Regions from separate parts of the Cobetia sp. MMG027 genome, predicted to be linked through region 1. Evidence: predicted binding sites of a transcription regulator. Region 1 holds the regulator's gene; each other region holds the start of a gene.
What was found. Region 1 encodes PhoB, which activates phosphate uptake and scavenging genes when phosphate is short. Its sites were predicted from a motif close to TGTCATANNNNTGTCANA; they were not measured.

Region 1 (4,200 bases):
ACCATCAGGTCAGCTTCGGCGACATGAAGCAGCGTCTCAAGGCGCGCTGGTGGCCGTCACTGACCTTCGGTGGTGCCGTGTTCGTGCTGACGCTGGTGCCCTTGGCCAACCTGCTGTTCATTCCCGGGGCCGTGGCGGGTGCCGTCCTGATGTGGCAGAGCCACTACCGACAGCTGCCTGCCCCGCGCCGCTGAGCCAGGCTTTATCGCGAGCGTTGACGAACGCAGATACCACGACGCCCCGCCGTGACCTCATGCAGAGGGCGCGGCGGGGCGTTCGTGTCAGTGGGGCTGCAACCGTCAGGCAGTCGTCGCGCAGCGGCGTTCCGCCGGGAAATGACAACGGAAGCGTGCGCCCTCGCCGGGCAGGCTGTCGATCTCCAGGCGGCCCTGATGGCGGATCAGCACATGCTTGACGATGGCCAGCCCCAGCCCGGTGCCACCAGTGGCGGTGCTGCGTCCCTTGTCGATGCGATAGAAGCGCTCCGTCAGGCGCGGTAGATGCACGGGATCAATGCCGTCACCGTCATCCTCCACCTCGACCATCACGCCCTCGGTGGTGCTCTGGCAGCGCAGCGTGATGTGGCAGCCTTCCGGCGTGTAACGCACCGCATTGAAGACCAGATTCGAGATCGCGCTTCTCAGCTCCTGCTCCTCACCCATCAGGGCCAGTCCGGGCTCGACCTCCACCGTGATGACATGTCGCTCCTTCGAGAGGCCTTCGGCATCTTCCCGGATACGTGTCAGCAGCTGCGCCATGTCGATGCGACGTCCTTCGCCCGACAGCTCGTCGGTCTCCAGGCGCGACAGGGTCAGCAGATCCTCGACGAGGTGCTGCATGCGGTCGGTCTGACTCTGCATCTGTCCCAGGCCACGCTGCCAGCGCGGGGGCAGGTCATCGGCATAGTCGGAATAGGTCTCGAGGTAGCCGGCCAGTACCGTCAGCGGCGTGCGCAGCTCATGGGAGACATTGGCCACGAAATCGCGGCGCATTTCCTCGAGACGGTAGAGACGGGTGACATCGCGCACCATCACCAGGCGCTCGTTGTCACCGAACAGGGTGATGGAGATCTGCAGGGTCAGGTTGTCGGAGAGCGGCGATTGCAGGGTCAGCGGCTCACGATAGGCCAGCCGATTGAAGTAATCGATGAACACGGGGTCACGCAGATAGTTGGTGACGTGCTGGCCGCGGTCGTGACTGGCCTTGAGGCCGATCAACTGCTCGGCAGCGCTGTTCCACCACTCCATGTCGCCGTGGTTGTCGAGCATCACCAGGCCATCGCGCATCGCTTCCGAGGATTCCTGGATGCGATTGAGGATGCTGCGCAGTCGCTCCTGTGCCTGACGCTGACCCTTCTGGTAGCGATACAGACGATCGAGCAGATCCCCCCAGACGCCATCGCCGGGCGGCGGCTCTTCATGGGGGTTGGTGATCAGCCAGGTGTAGAGGCTCTTGAGATGCTTGAGATGGACGAACAGGTACAGCGCCAGCCCCAGCGCCAAGCCCCAGCCCAGCAGGCCGAGCAGTCCGCCGACCAGCCCGAAGCCGCCCGCCAGATAGCCCAGCCGCCATAGCTCGTTCGTCCAGTAGCGCATCCGCGTCTCAGGCCTGGGCGCTGAAGCGATAACCGGTACCGCGGACGGTCTGGATCAAGTGCTGATGCCCCTCGCCCAGCGCCTTGCGCAGACGACGAATGTGCACGTCCACGGTGCGCTCCTCGACATAGACATTGCCGCCCCAGACCTGATCCAGCAGCTGGCTGCGGGTGTAGGCGCGCTCCTGATGGGTCATGAAGAACTGCAGCAGGCGGTATTCGGTGGGGCCGACCTCCAGGGAGTTGCCGTGTGCGGTCACGCGGTGGCTGGCGGGGTCGAGCATCAGACCCTCGACTTCCACCGACTCCTCGACGCCCTTGGGCGTGGTGCGGCGCAGCACGGCCTTGAGGCGTGCCACCAGCTCGCGTGGCGAGAAGGGCTTGGTGATGTAATCGTCCGCCCCGGCCTCGAGCCCCTGGATCTTGTTATCTTCCTCGCCCTTGGCGGTGAGCAGGATGATCGGCAGCTCCGCCGTGGTCTCGTCACGCTTGAGGCGGCGCGCCAGTTCCAGCCCGCTGGTGCCGGGCATCATCCAGTCCAGCAACAGCAGATCGGGCTTTTCATCGACGACGATGGCGTGGGCGTCCTGGGCATTGTCGGCCTCCAGCACGCGGTAATCCGCCATTTCCAGGGCGACGGCGATCATCTCGCGTATCGAGGATTCGTCGTCGACAATCAGTACGGTCTTGGAGCTCATCGCTAGATCCCATGCAGCAGTCGGCGCACGCGCCAGAATGACAAGTCGATGACGATTACAACCTGCTTATATGACAGTGAGATGACAATCGCCAGCTTGGCAGCTTGGCAGCTTGGCAGCTTGCCGCCCGGCTTGCCAGCGAGTCCCTCAACTCTCGCGAGGTGTGAATGTCACGCCTCGCCGCACGAGGAAGGTCGCTGGCAGACCGGATGAGGACTCGGGCCCGTTGGCCGGAAAGAGGGGTCAGGCAGCTGGCCAGGTCGCCAGCGCGATGCCCGCGAAGATCAGCAGGCCGGACCAGTGGTTGTTGAGAAATGCCTGGAAGCAGGGGCCACGCTCCCGCTCGCGAATCAGGCGCTGCTGCCAGACGAAGGTCACGGCCGCCGCGGCCAGCCCCAGCCAGTAGAAGATGCCCAGCGCCAGGTGCAGGCCGATGCCGATCAACACCGCCAGCATGCCCAGCTGCAGCAGACCGATCATCAGCGTGTCGGCGCGGCCGAACAGGACGGCGGTGGACTTGATGCCGACCTTGAGATCGTCATTGCGATCGACCATCGCATAGGCGGTGTCGTAGGCCACCGTCCACATCAGGTTGGCCGCGAACAGCCACCAGCCATAGGTCGGCACCTCCTCAAGCGTCGCCGCGAAGGCCATCGGAATCGCCCAGCCGAAGGCGGCACCCAGCACCACCTGCGGCAGATGATGGAAGCGCTTCATGAACGGATAGCTGGCCGCCAGCAGCACGGCGACGATCGACAGCAGCACCGTGGTCAGGTTGGTGAAGCACACCAGCACGAAGGCGGCCGCGACCAGCACACCGAACAGGGTCAGCGCCTCGCGCTCCGTGATGCGTCCTGAGGTCAGCGGGCGATCCCGGGTGCGTTCGACATGCTTGTCCCAGTGGCGATCCGCGTAGTCGTTGATCACGCAGCCGGCGGCACGCATCAGATAGACGCCAGCCACGAAGATCAGCAGCGTATCGCGGTCCGGTAGCCCATCGGCCGCCAGCCACAGGGCCCAGAGGGTCGGCCACATCAGCAGCCAGGTGCCGATGGGGCGGTCCAGACGAGTCAGGGCGAGGTAATCGGCCAGTTTGGACGGGCGGGAAGCGGATGACGCTGACATCAGGACTCCTGATCGAACGGCAGTGGGGAATCAGAGTTCCAGGGCGTGCTGGAACCGAGGGGTGAAACCTTCCTGGACCAGTACCCGGAAGCGACCGTGCGAGAACATCGAGCGGCGCATCCACAGGCTGGCGGTGCGTGCCAGCGGCTGCGTGCTGGCAAGCCTCAGTGGCGCCCGGCTGACATCGATGGCGCTGCGGGTCAGGTCAGGCTGGCGGAACAGCCAATGGCCCAGCGAGCCTTCGCCGAGCGTCGAAAGACGGTGGCCATGGGCCAGGTCCAGCGCCGCCAGCGAGCGCGCGATCACCCAGGGCTCATCGCCATGACACAGGGCCACTTCGCGCCGCCAGACATGGCGTCGTGGCGCGATACCCAGCATCCGCGCCTCATCCCGCCGGGCAGGGCCGGTGTCCTGCAGCAGCAGGCGCACGCGCAGCCCCTGACCATCGAGCATGCGCATGGCGTGATCGAGACGCTGGGTCAGCGAGTCGCTGGAGGACAGCCATGGCCACCAGCCGGCCGGCATGACGCCTTGCAGGCTCGCGGCGGGCTGCCAGTGGCGGCGGACCGCCGAGTCCATCGCTCTCTGGTGAGCGCAGGGAGTGCTGAGTTCCGAGCGAGACATGGCCCGGATAGCGATCTTGCCGGCAAACGCTGCCGAGTGGGAGTGACAGACCACGATGAATTCCCTGTCAGGATGACAAGTGGCGAGTCTAGCACGCCCGAACCGCAAGGCCTGCAGCGTGAGCATGCCCGCGCCAGTGGCAGGCTGGTATGCTGGGGC
Region 2 (4,200 bases), on a different contig from region 1:
GCCGCCAGTACCGAGATGATGATCTTGCCGATGGCGATGCCCAGTGCCATCAGCATCGAATTGAACAGCAGGGTCATCACGTCGGCGCCGAGACTGCTGACGGGGTCTTCCAGCAGGTGGCGGTAGTTGTCGAATCCTGCCTCGCCTATCCAGATGGGGGCGACGTTGGAGTAGAGGTCGCCCATCTCGTGGGTGCTGGCGCTGAAGGCGATCCACACCGGCAGGAAGAACAGCGCGCAGCCGACGATCAAGAGCGCATGGCTTGCGATATCAAGCCCGGGACGGTTGTAGCGCATCAGTACTGCACCTTCTTCTCGACATACTTGAACTGGATCAGCGTCAGCACGCCGACGATGACCATCAACAACACCGACTGGGCGGCACTCGACCCCAGATCCTGACCGACGAAACCGTCTTCATACACCTTGTAGACCAGGGTGCGCGTCGAGCCGCCCGGACCACCCGAGGTGGTGGCATCGATGGTGCCGAAGGTCTCGAAGAAGGCGTAGACCACGTTCATCACCAGCAGAAAGAAACTGGTCGGGGAGAGCAGCGGGAAGGTGATGGTCCAGAAACGTCGCCAGGGGCCGGCGCGATCCATGGCGGCCGCTTCCAGCAGGCTCTTGGGGATCGCCTGGAGACCTGCGAGGAAGAACACGAAGTTGTAGCTCATCTGTTTCCAGATCGAGGCCAGTACCACCAGCAGCATGGCCTGATTGCCGTTGAGGTTGTGATTCCAGTCGATGCCGATGGCGGACAGCAGTTCCGGCAGGATGCCGAGCGTCGGGTCGAACAGGAACAGCCACAGGACGCCGGCCACGGCAGGCGCGACGGCATAGGGCCAGATGAGGAAGGTCTTGTAGGTGCTGGCGCCACGCAGCACGCGGTCTGCCAGCACGGCCAGCCCAAGGGCGAGTGCCATGGCGCCGAAGGCGACGGCAAACGAGAAGTAGACCGTCGTCCACAGGGTCTCCAGATATTCCGCTTCGCCGAGGACCGCGAGGAAGTTGGCAAGTCCGGCAAATTCACGTGAAAGCCCGAAGGCATCCTCGATATAGAAAGCCTGTTCGATGGCCTGGAGGGCCGGCCAGAAGAAGAACACGCCGACGATGATCAGCTGGGGGGCCAGCAGGATCCACGGCGTGAAGGGATGTCGATTGAAATGGGCCATGCAGCTGAGGTCTCGCAAGGAAGAGGGACTGATCACGTCAGTCGTGTGCGCATGGTCGGCGCGGATTCGGCCAACCATGCGCCATCAAGCTGGGAGAGAAGGGAAAGGGCACCGGTATCGGGTGCGCTTTCCGCTCTCTGGCATCCAGGCATGGTGGGCCGCCCAGGCGGCCCACCATGGTGTGGCGGTGTTCAGCCGTTGGCGCGCTCGAACTTCTCCAGCAGCTTGTTGCCGCGCTCGACAGCCTGATCGAGACCGTCCTGCACGCTTTCCTTGCCAGCGAAGATCTTCTCGAGCTCTTCGTTGATCACGTCACGTATCTGCACCATGTTGCCCAGACGCAGGCCCTTGGAGTTCTCGGTCGGGGTCACGGAGGTCATCTGGGTGATGGCGACGTCAGTGCCCGGATTCTCGGCGTAGAAGCCCTGCTCACGTGTCAGCTCCGCCGCGGCGGTGGTGATCGGCAGGTAGCCGGTGAACTGGTGCCAGTCGGCCTGGACTTCGGGCCTGGAGAGGTACTGGAAGAACTTGGCGACGCCCTGGTATTCCTCATCGCTGTGGCCGGACAGCACCCACAGTGACGCGCCGCCGATGATGGAATTCTGCGGCGTCTCGATCGCGTCGCTGTCGTAGGGCAGCGGTGCCACGCCGAACTCGAAGCCCTTGGCGCTTTCCTTGACGCCGGCATAGCTGGCGGAGGAGCCCATCATCATCGCGCACTCACCGGAGTAGAACTTCGGCGCCGCGTCATCGAAGCGACCGCCGAACACGAAGCGCTTGTCGGCCTGCCAGTCGTCGAGGCGCTGGATGTGGTCGACCACGGCGGTCTTGTTGAATTCAAGGCGGGTATCGGTGCCGGCGAAGCCATTGGCCTGGCTGGCGAAGGGCACGTCATTGCGTGCCGAGAAGTTCTCCAGCATCACCCAGGACGGCCAGGTGGTCGTCAGGCCACAGCTGCCCGCGCCGGAATCGACGACCTTCTTGAGGGCATCACCCAGCTCCTGCCAGGTGGCCGGCACGGATTCGACACCGGCCTTGGCCAGCATGTCCTTGTTGTAATAGGTGACCGGGGTGGAGGAGTTGAACGGCATCGACAGCATCTTGCCTTCGGTGTCGGTGTAGTAGCCGGTGACGGAAGACAGGTAGGCCTTCGGATCGAAACTCGCGCCTTCTGACGGTGCATAGTCCGCCATCAGCTGATGGACCGGCATGATGGCACCCTTGGCGCTCATCATGGTGGCGGTGCCGACCTCGAAGATCTGCACGATGTCCGGGCCCTTGCCGGCCCGGAAGGCGGCAATGGCGGACGTCATGGTCTCGGAGTAGTTGCCCTTGAAGACCGGCTTGACGACGAATTCATCCTGACTTGCATTGAAGTCGGCCGCGATCTCGTCGACTTTCTTGCCAAGTCCGCCCCCCATGGCGTGCCACCACTCGACTTCGGTGGCGGCCAAGGCACTGGCGGAAGCGGTCGCGAAACCGACTGCCAGCGCGAGGCTGGCAAGATGACGGGTGCCACGGGTGTTGAGCATTGCGTGATGGGTAGGGCGGCGCATGGTCGAGCTCCTGAGAGGGTCCCTGGTCAGCCTTGTGGGAGTCGCGCAGGCTGACTGCTGTCGATCGATGGCGAACGATCAAGCGAACATTTTTTTGTTCTTATGATGATCGTCCGAAAAGCGTAGACGACTCTAGAAGGCTTTCCTTACAACTTTATGACGGTTGGATGTTCATGTGCGGGTAACTACCGTCGGCCCTGCACGGGGCGCGGTGGATCAGGCGATCATCCGGCGAGTGTGCTAGTCTTGCGCGCTGAAAATGCCTGTGGCGGAGAATGCGATGAAAGTGGTGGAAGTGAGTGCCGGTGCCCGGCGCGATGCGTGTCTGGCGATGCTGTGTGCCGAAGTGCATGGCCGCGAGGGGGGACTGGATGCGCTGGTGAGCTATGCCGGTGTCCGAGGTGTCTGGTTCGAGAACGAGACCGCTCGCCTGTTCGCGCTGGTGGACGATGCCGAGCGCATCCACTCCGCCGCCCTGTTGGTGCTCGACGAGAATGCGCGCGGGCTGAATCTTGCCCTGTGGGCGACGCCGCCGGTCCATCGTGGCCATGACCACGGCATCGCGCTGGTGTCACAGCTGGCGGATCATGGTCGTCTGCAGGTGCGTCTCACCGACGGCTCGCTGGTCAGCGTGCTGCGTCGCGCCGGGATCAACGACTGGCTGGAGGCCGAGGCCGAAGGCGATCGCCCGCGTGAGCTGGTCGGCATGAATCCGGCGGCGCGTGTCGGCACTCTCGCGGCGCTGGACGAGCCGCTGCGTCTGGATCGCGAGCGCATCAAGCGCACCTTCAAGGCGCGCCCGAAGGACTTCGAGACCTACAAGAACGCCTTCGTGCGTGATCTTGAGCACTTCGCGCGTCATATCTGAGATCGAGATGACGCGAAGCATGGCGCCTCCTGCCAATAAAAAGGCCCCGCTCACTGAGCGGGGCCTTTTTGGTTCTGCGATCAGCGATCAGGTCTTGCATCGCTCACGCGGGCGTCGGCCGGTGATCAGGCGGCGTCCTGCTGTGGGTTGGAGGCTGTGCCGTCACTCGCCATCGGCTTGCGCACGAAGGCATCGAAATCGAAGTGGTCGACGGTCAGCATGTCGAGTACCTCGGCTTCGAAGACGCGCATGAAGTCGCCATCCTCAGCGGACAGGATACCGGCCTCGACCGCCGCTTCGATGCGCGCTTCCGGTGACAGGGCATCGGCCGGGATCTCGCCCTTGTGATAGGCCTTGGCCAGCGTCTTGTAGATCGGCTCCGCACGCGGGTAATCCTTGAGCAGCGCGTTGTAGCGGGCGAGGGCATTGTCCTTCTGGCCTTCGTCCTGAGCGTCCCAGGTGTTGTCGGTCAGCTTGGTACGCAGTGCACTGTCGGTGGAGACGGCACGTGCGATCTCGCGGGTCAGGCTGTCCCTGGGCATGGCGAACTGACGACCACGCGGCAGCGTGACGACGCGCAATGTCGTGGCCAGGGCACGGTTGGG
Region 3 (4,200 bases), on a different contig from region 1:
CCGCAGCATGACCACCGCCAGGATGCGCTGACGCGCGAAGTGCTGACGCTGGTGGACACCCGCTTCGGCGAGGGAGCCGAGGGCGAGCTGCGTCATTTCGGCAATCTGGACAACTTCAACTGGGCCGTGACCCGCGCCCAGGCGCTCGACGATCTCGCTCACTTCCTCGCGCACTGCCTGGCAGACTTCGGCCGCCATCAGGATGCCATCGATGACAGTGACCCCTTCCTGTTCCACTCCCGACTTTCCGCGGCGCTCAATATCGGGCTTCTGAGTCCCCACGAAGTCTGTGCTGCCGTCGATGATGCCTGGCGACGTGGCGAGGTACCGGTCAACTCCGCCGAGGGCTTCATCCGGCAGATTCTCGGTTGGCGAGAGTATGTGCGTGGGATCTACTGGACACGCATGCCCGGCTACAAGCAGGAGAATCGCCTGAGTGCGACACGGGATCTACCGGAGGTCTTCTGGCGCGGCGACAGCGGCATGCGCTGTGTGGATCAAGCCATCCTCAGTACGCGTGATCATGCCTATGCCCACCATATCCGCCGCCTGATGGTCACCGGCAATTTCGCCCTGCTGTGCGGCGTGAAGCCCGAGGCGCTGTGCGACTGGTATCTGGCGGTCTACGTCGATGCCTGCGAGTGGGTGGAGCTGCCCAATACCCTGGGCATGGTGCTGCACGCCGATGGCGGCCTGATGGGCTCCAAACCCTATTGTGCCTCGGGCAAGTACATCGATCGCATGTCCAATCACTGCGACAGATGCCAGTACTCGCCGAAGAAGGTCACCGGCACGCATGCCTGCCCCTTCAACAGTCTCTATTGGCACTTCATCGAACGCCATCGCGAATCACTGTCACGCAACCCGCGCATGTCGCTGGTCTATGGCAGCTGGCGACGCATGAAGGACGAAAAGCGCGAAGCATTGCTGCAACAGGCCGAGGCCTTTCTCGCCCGACTCGACAGCGCCGCTGACTATGGCAGCGGTGCCCATCGCGCGGGTTACCATCCCGCGCCCTCCAGTTCCACGACCGACAAGGAATCCTCATGAGTCGCATCTGGCAGGCCAGTGCACCGGTCACGCTCTATCACGATGGCAAGTGCCCCCTGTGCCAGCGCGAGGTCGCCTGGCTGGCGAGACACCCGAGGCGGGAACGGGTCAGGACGGTCGACATTCGTGCAAAGGACTTTTCCCCAGATGCTCTGGGGCTGAGCTTCGAGACGATGATGGGGCGCCTGCACGTGCAGGATGCGCGCGGGGAGTGGTATGTCGGCATGGACGCCAGCCGAGCCCTCTATGCGGTGCTCGGCTATCGGCGCCTGGTGAGGCTGTCATTGCTGCCGGGGCTGCGTCCGATGCTGGATGTGGGCTATCGGGTCTTTGCCCGCCACCGTGAGCGTATCGGCCGCTGGGTCCCCCAGAGGAGACGCTGACTCAGAAGCTCAAGGGGATGCGCGAGCTCAACGGTTGATGGTACTGAGGCGGTCGGCCGATCATCTCGTCGTTGGCCACCTGGGATACCAGCCAGGCGCGTGACAGACCGGCGCGCCTGAGCTCGCTGTAGACATCCTCCAGCGAGCGGAACAGCATCGGCTTGCCACGCTTCATCAACAGTTCACTGCGCTCATCGTCTTCATCGGCACCCGCTTCCAGTACCAGCTGGACCTGATAGAAGCGGCTGGCGGCATGACTGATCACGCGCGCCTCCAGTGCCGGATACTCGGCGATCAGCGCATTCAGGTTGCTGACCAGCAGGCCAGCAGGTGTGAAGGCAGCGGCAATTCTGGACATGGTGTCGGCTCCTGGACCTCTGTTGTCTGAGGTATCCATCATCGTGAAGGTGGCGTCAAGGCTTCACGCCAGCTTGCGGGGGGACGATGACGATTGAACGGCACCGCCATGACCATTGGATGACGTCATGTTCAAGGCCGCCGCCCCGGAGAGGCTCACGGACACTGAGCACGAACCGCCAGCTGACGTTCCGCGAGGATACGCAGCAGATCCAGAGGACGCCCAAGGCCGCGATAGCATCCCCCTCGCATGATGATGAAATCCTCGTCACGATGAATGTCCCGGCGCCCGAGCAGCTTGGCCGACAGACGCTCGAGCGGCTCATCTTCCTCGACACGCAGTGAATGGGTCTGCATGACCTCATGGATCGCCCGTCGTCCATGCAGCTCCGGTCCGAAGCGCTGATTCAGCAATCCCAGCAGTCGATGGCGGATGATCATGCCGACCGGCCGCTGCTGCGCGTCCACCACTGCCAGCGCCATCAATTCCGGCTCGGCATGCAGACGCTCGGCCACCTCCTCGAGACAGGTATCCTGCAGTACCGGCGCCACCTGCCGCAGCAGGCTGCCGGCACCGAGTGCCAGAGGCGCGGCATGCCGGCGGAGACTCAGACGACGCAGGCGCTGCTCGAGGCCGGCCCGCTCGCCAGCGGGGTCCACCTCGGCGCTCGCAAACAGCCAGCCTTGCAGATACTCGGCCCCCAGCTGAGACACGCATTCCATCTCGCCTTCCTGCTCGATGCCTTCCGCGATCACCTGACTGCCACTGCCGTGGGCGATGTCGATGATCGAGCGCACGAAACGCCGCTTGAGTGAATCCTGATGAATACCACTGATGAAGTGTCGGTCGATCTTGACGAAGTCAGGCTGAACCGCCGACCACAGCTTGAGGCTGGCGTACCCTTCACCGAGGTCATCCAGCGCGATGGCGAAGCCCATTGACTGGTAATGGCAGACGGCCTCACGCATCAGTGCCGGGTCGAGCCCCGGGGTCTGCTCAGTCAACTCGATGACGACCTGATGCGGATGCAGCCCATGGCGATGCAGGAGATGACGCGTCAGTCCCCGAGAATGCGCACTGTCCAGCAGCACCTCCGGCGACACGTTCAGGAACAGGCGCTCACTCAGGCCCTGCTCGGCCCATTGCTCAAGCGCCAGCTCACGACAGAGGCCGTCCAGCTCGGCGAGGCGCCGATGCTGGCGAGCCGCCTCGAACATCGCCATCGGTGAGCGCAAGCTGCATCCCGCAGCAGCGCGCGCGAGTGCCTCGTAGGCGAAGACCTCACGGCCATCTGCCGCCACGATGGGCTGGAAATGCATCCGCAACTGGCGAAGACGCAGCAACGCCTCCAGCGCCTGGACGGATTCGGGAGTGGATGCCTCAGCTAAAGCGGGATGCGGGGATGGCAGCATGCCAGAATCAAAGCATGCTGATATGACAGGAAAATGACACGGGGCGGTGATGTGTCAGCGAAGGGTCGGGCACATCACCGCGGTGCTGCCGTGCAAGGACGCCTTGCGACGAGCCTGCCCGGTCGTGGCTGGCCAATACGCTCATGCCACGCCGGAAGTGGACGCCTTACAGCGAGTTGGGGTCGATGGCCTTGCCGAGGGAATTGCGGTCGATCCACTTGCCGGCCTTGGTTTCCTTGTAACGGAAGACCACCATGTCGCCCGCGACGACCGGCACTTCACTGTCTTCGGTCTGATAGCTGTAGCTCTCGCCCTCCACGACCAGCGTGAAGCGATAGAGATCCGGCATGCCCAGCCATTCCTTGAAAGGCCCTTCGCGCTCAAGGCTCTCCAGCGTACCGCGTCCCTGAAGCTTGGGAGTGCGTGCGCGTCCGCGCCCAAATCCACCTGCCATGCTATCTCCTCCCCGTCAGTGCGGGTCTTGCGGGGCGACGTCGCTGCCGCCGCCCGGGTACATGTTTGATGCGCATGCGCATCACGTCATTCAGCGAAGGCCTGGCCATAACTGTCTGGCGCCAGGTCCTCGAAACGGGTGTACTTGCCGATGAAGGCCATGTGAACGGTGCCGATGGGGCCGTTACGCTGCTTGCCGATGATCAGCTCGGCCAAGCCCTTGTTGTCGGGATTGTCCTTGTTGTAGACCTCATCACGGTAGACGAAGGCGATGACATCGGCGTCCTGCTCGATGGCGCCGGATTCACGCAGATCCGACATCACGGGGCGCTTGTTGGGACGCTGCTCAAGCGAGCGGTTCAGCTGCGAGAGCGCCACCACCGGGCAAGCGAATTCCTTGGCCAGACCCTTGAGCGAGCGCGAGATCTCGGAGATCTCGGCAGTACGGTTCTCGGACAGCCCCGGCACCTGCATCAATTGCAGGTAATCGATCATGATCAGGCCGATGCCGCCGTGTTCGCGCGCCATGCGGCGACAGCGTGAG

Region 2: ugpB (sn-glycerol-3-phosphate ABC transporter substrate-binding protein UgpB) is a predicted target of PhoB. The motif match lies at 2,872-2,889, and genes of this name have one in related genera.
Region 3: PJK54_RS04620 (DUF6482 family protein) is a predicted target of PhoB. The motif match lies at 1,899-1,916, and genes of this name have one in related genera.

Annotation. Positions count from the first base shown of each region.
Region 1 covers NZ_JAQJIO010000006.1:266,693-270,892, forward strand. The annotation lists gene cysZ (sulfate transporter CysZ) at 1-194, shown strand, start outside; gene phoR (phosphate regulon sensor histidine kinase PhoR) at 300-1,595, opposite strand; gene phoB (phosphate regulon transcriptional regulator PhoB) at 1,603-2,292, opposite strand; gene ubiA (4-hydroxybenzoate octaprenyltransferase) at 2,536-3,417, opposite strand; gene PJK54_RS10405 (chorismate--pyruvate lyase family protein) at 3,448-4,167, opposite strand.
Region 2 covers NZ_JAQJIO010000005.1:57,067-61,266, forward strand. The annotation lists gene ugpE (sn-glycerol-3-phosphate ABC transporter permease UgpE) at 1-296, opposite strand, end outside; gene ugpA (sn-glycerol-3-phosphate ABC transporter permease UgpA) at 296-1,171, opposite strand; gene ugpB (sn-glycerol-3-phosphate ABC transporter substrate-binding protein UgpB) at 1,363-2,727, opposite strand; gene PJK54_RS07735 (hypothetical protein) at 3,008-3,595, shown strand; gene PJK54_RS07740 (acyl-CoA dehydrogenase) at 3,721-4,200, opposite strand, start outside.
Region 3 covers NZ_JAQJIO010000003.1:116,371-120,570, reverse strand. The annotation lists gene PJK54_RS04630 (cryptochrome/photolyase family protein) at 1-1,050, shown strand, start outside; gene PJK54_RS04625 (thiol-disulfide oxidoreductase DCC family protein) at 1,047-1,433, shown strand; gene PJK54_RS04620 (DUF6482 family protein) at 1,435-1,791, opposite strand; gene PJK54_RS04615 (EAL domain-containing protein) at 1,947-3,203, opposite strand; gene PJK54_RS04610 (hypothetical protein) at 3,370-3,657, opposite strand; gene dnaB (replicative DNA helicase) at 3,744-4,200, opposite strand, start outside.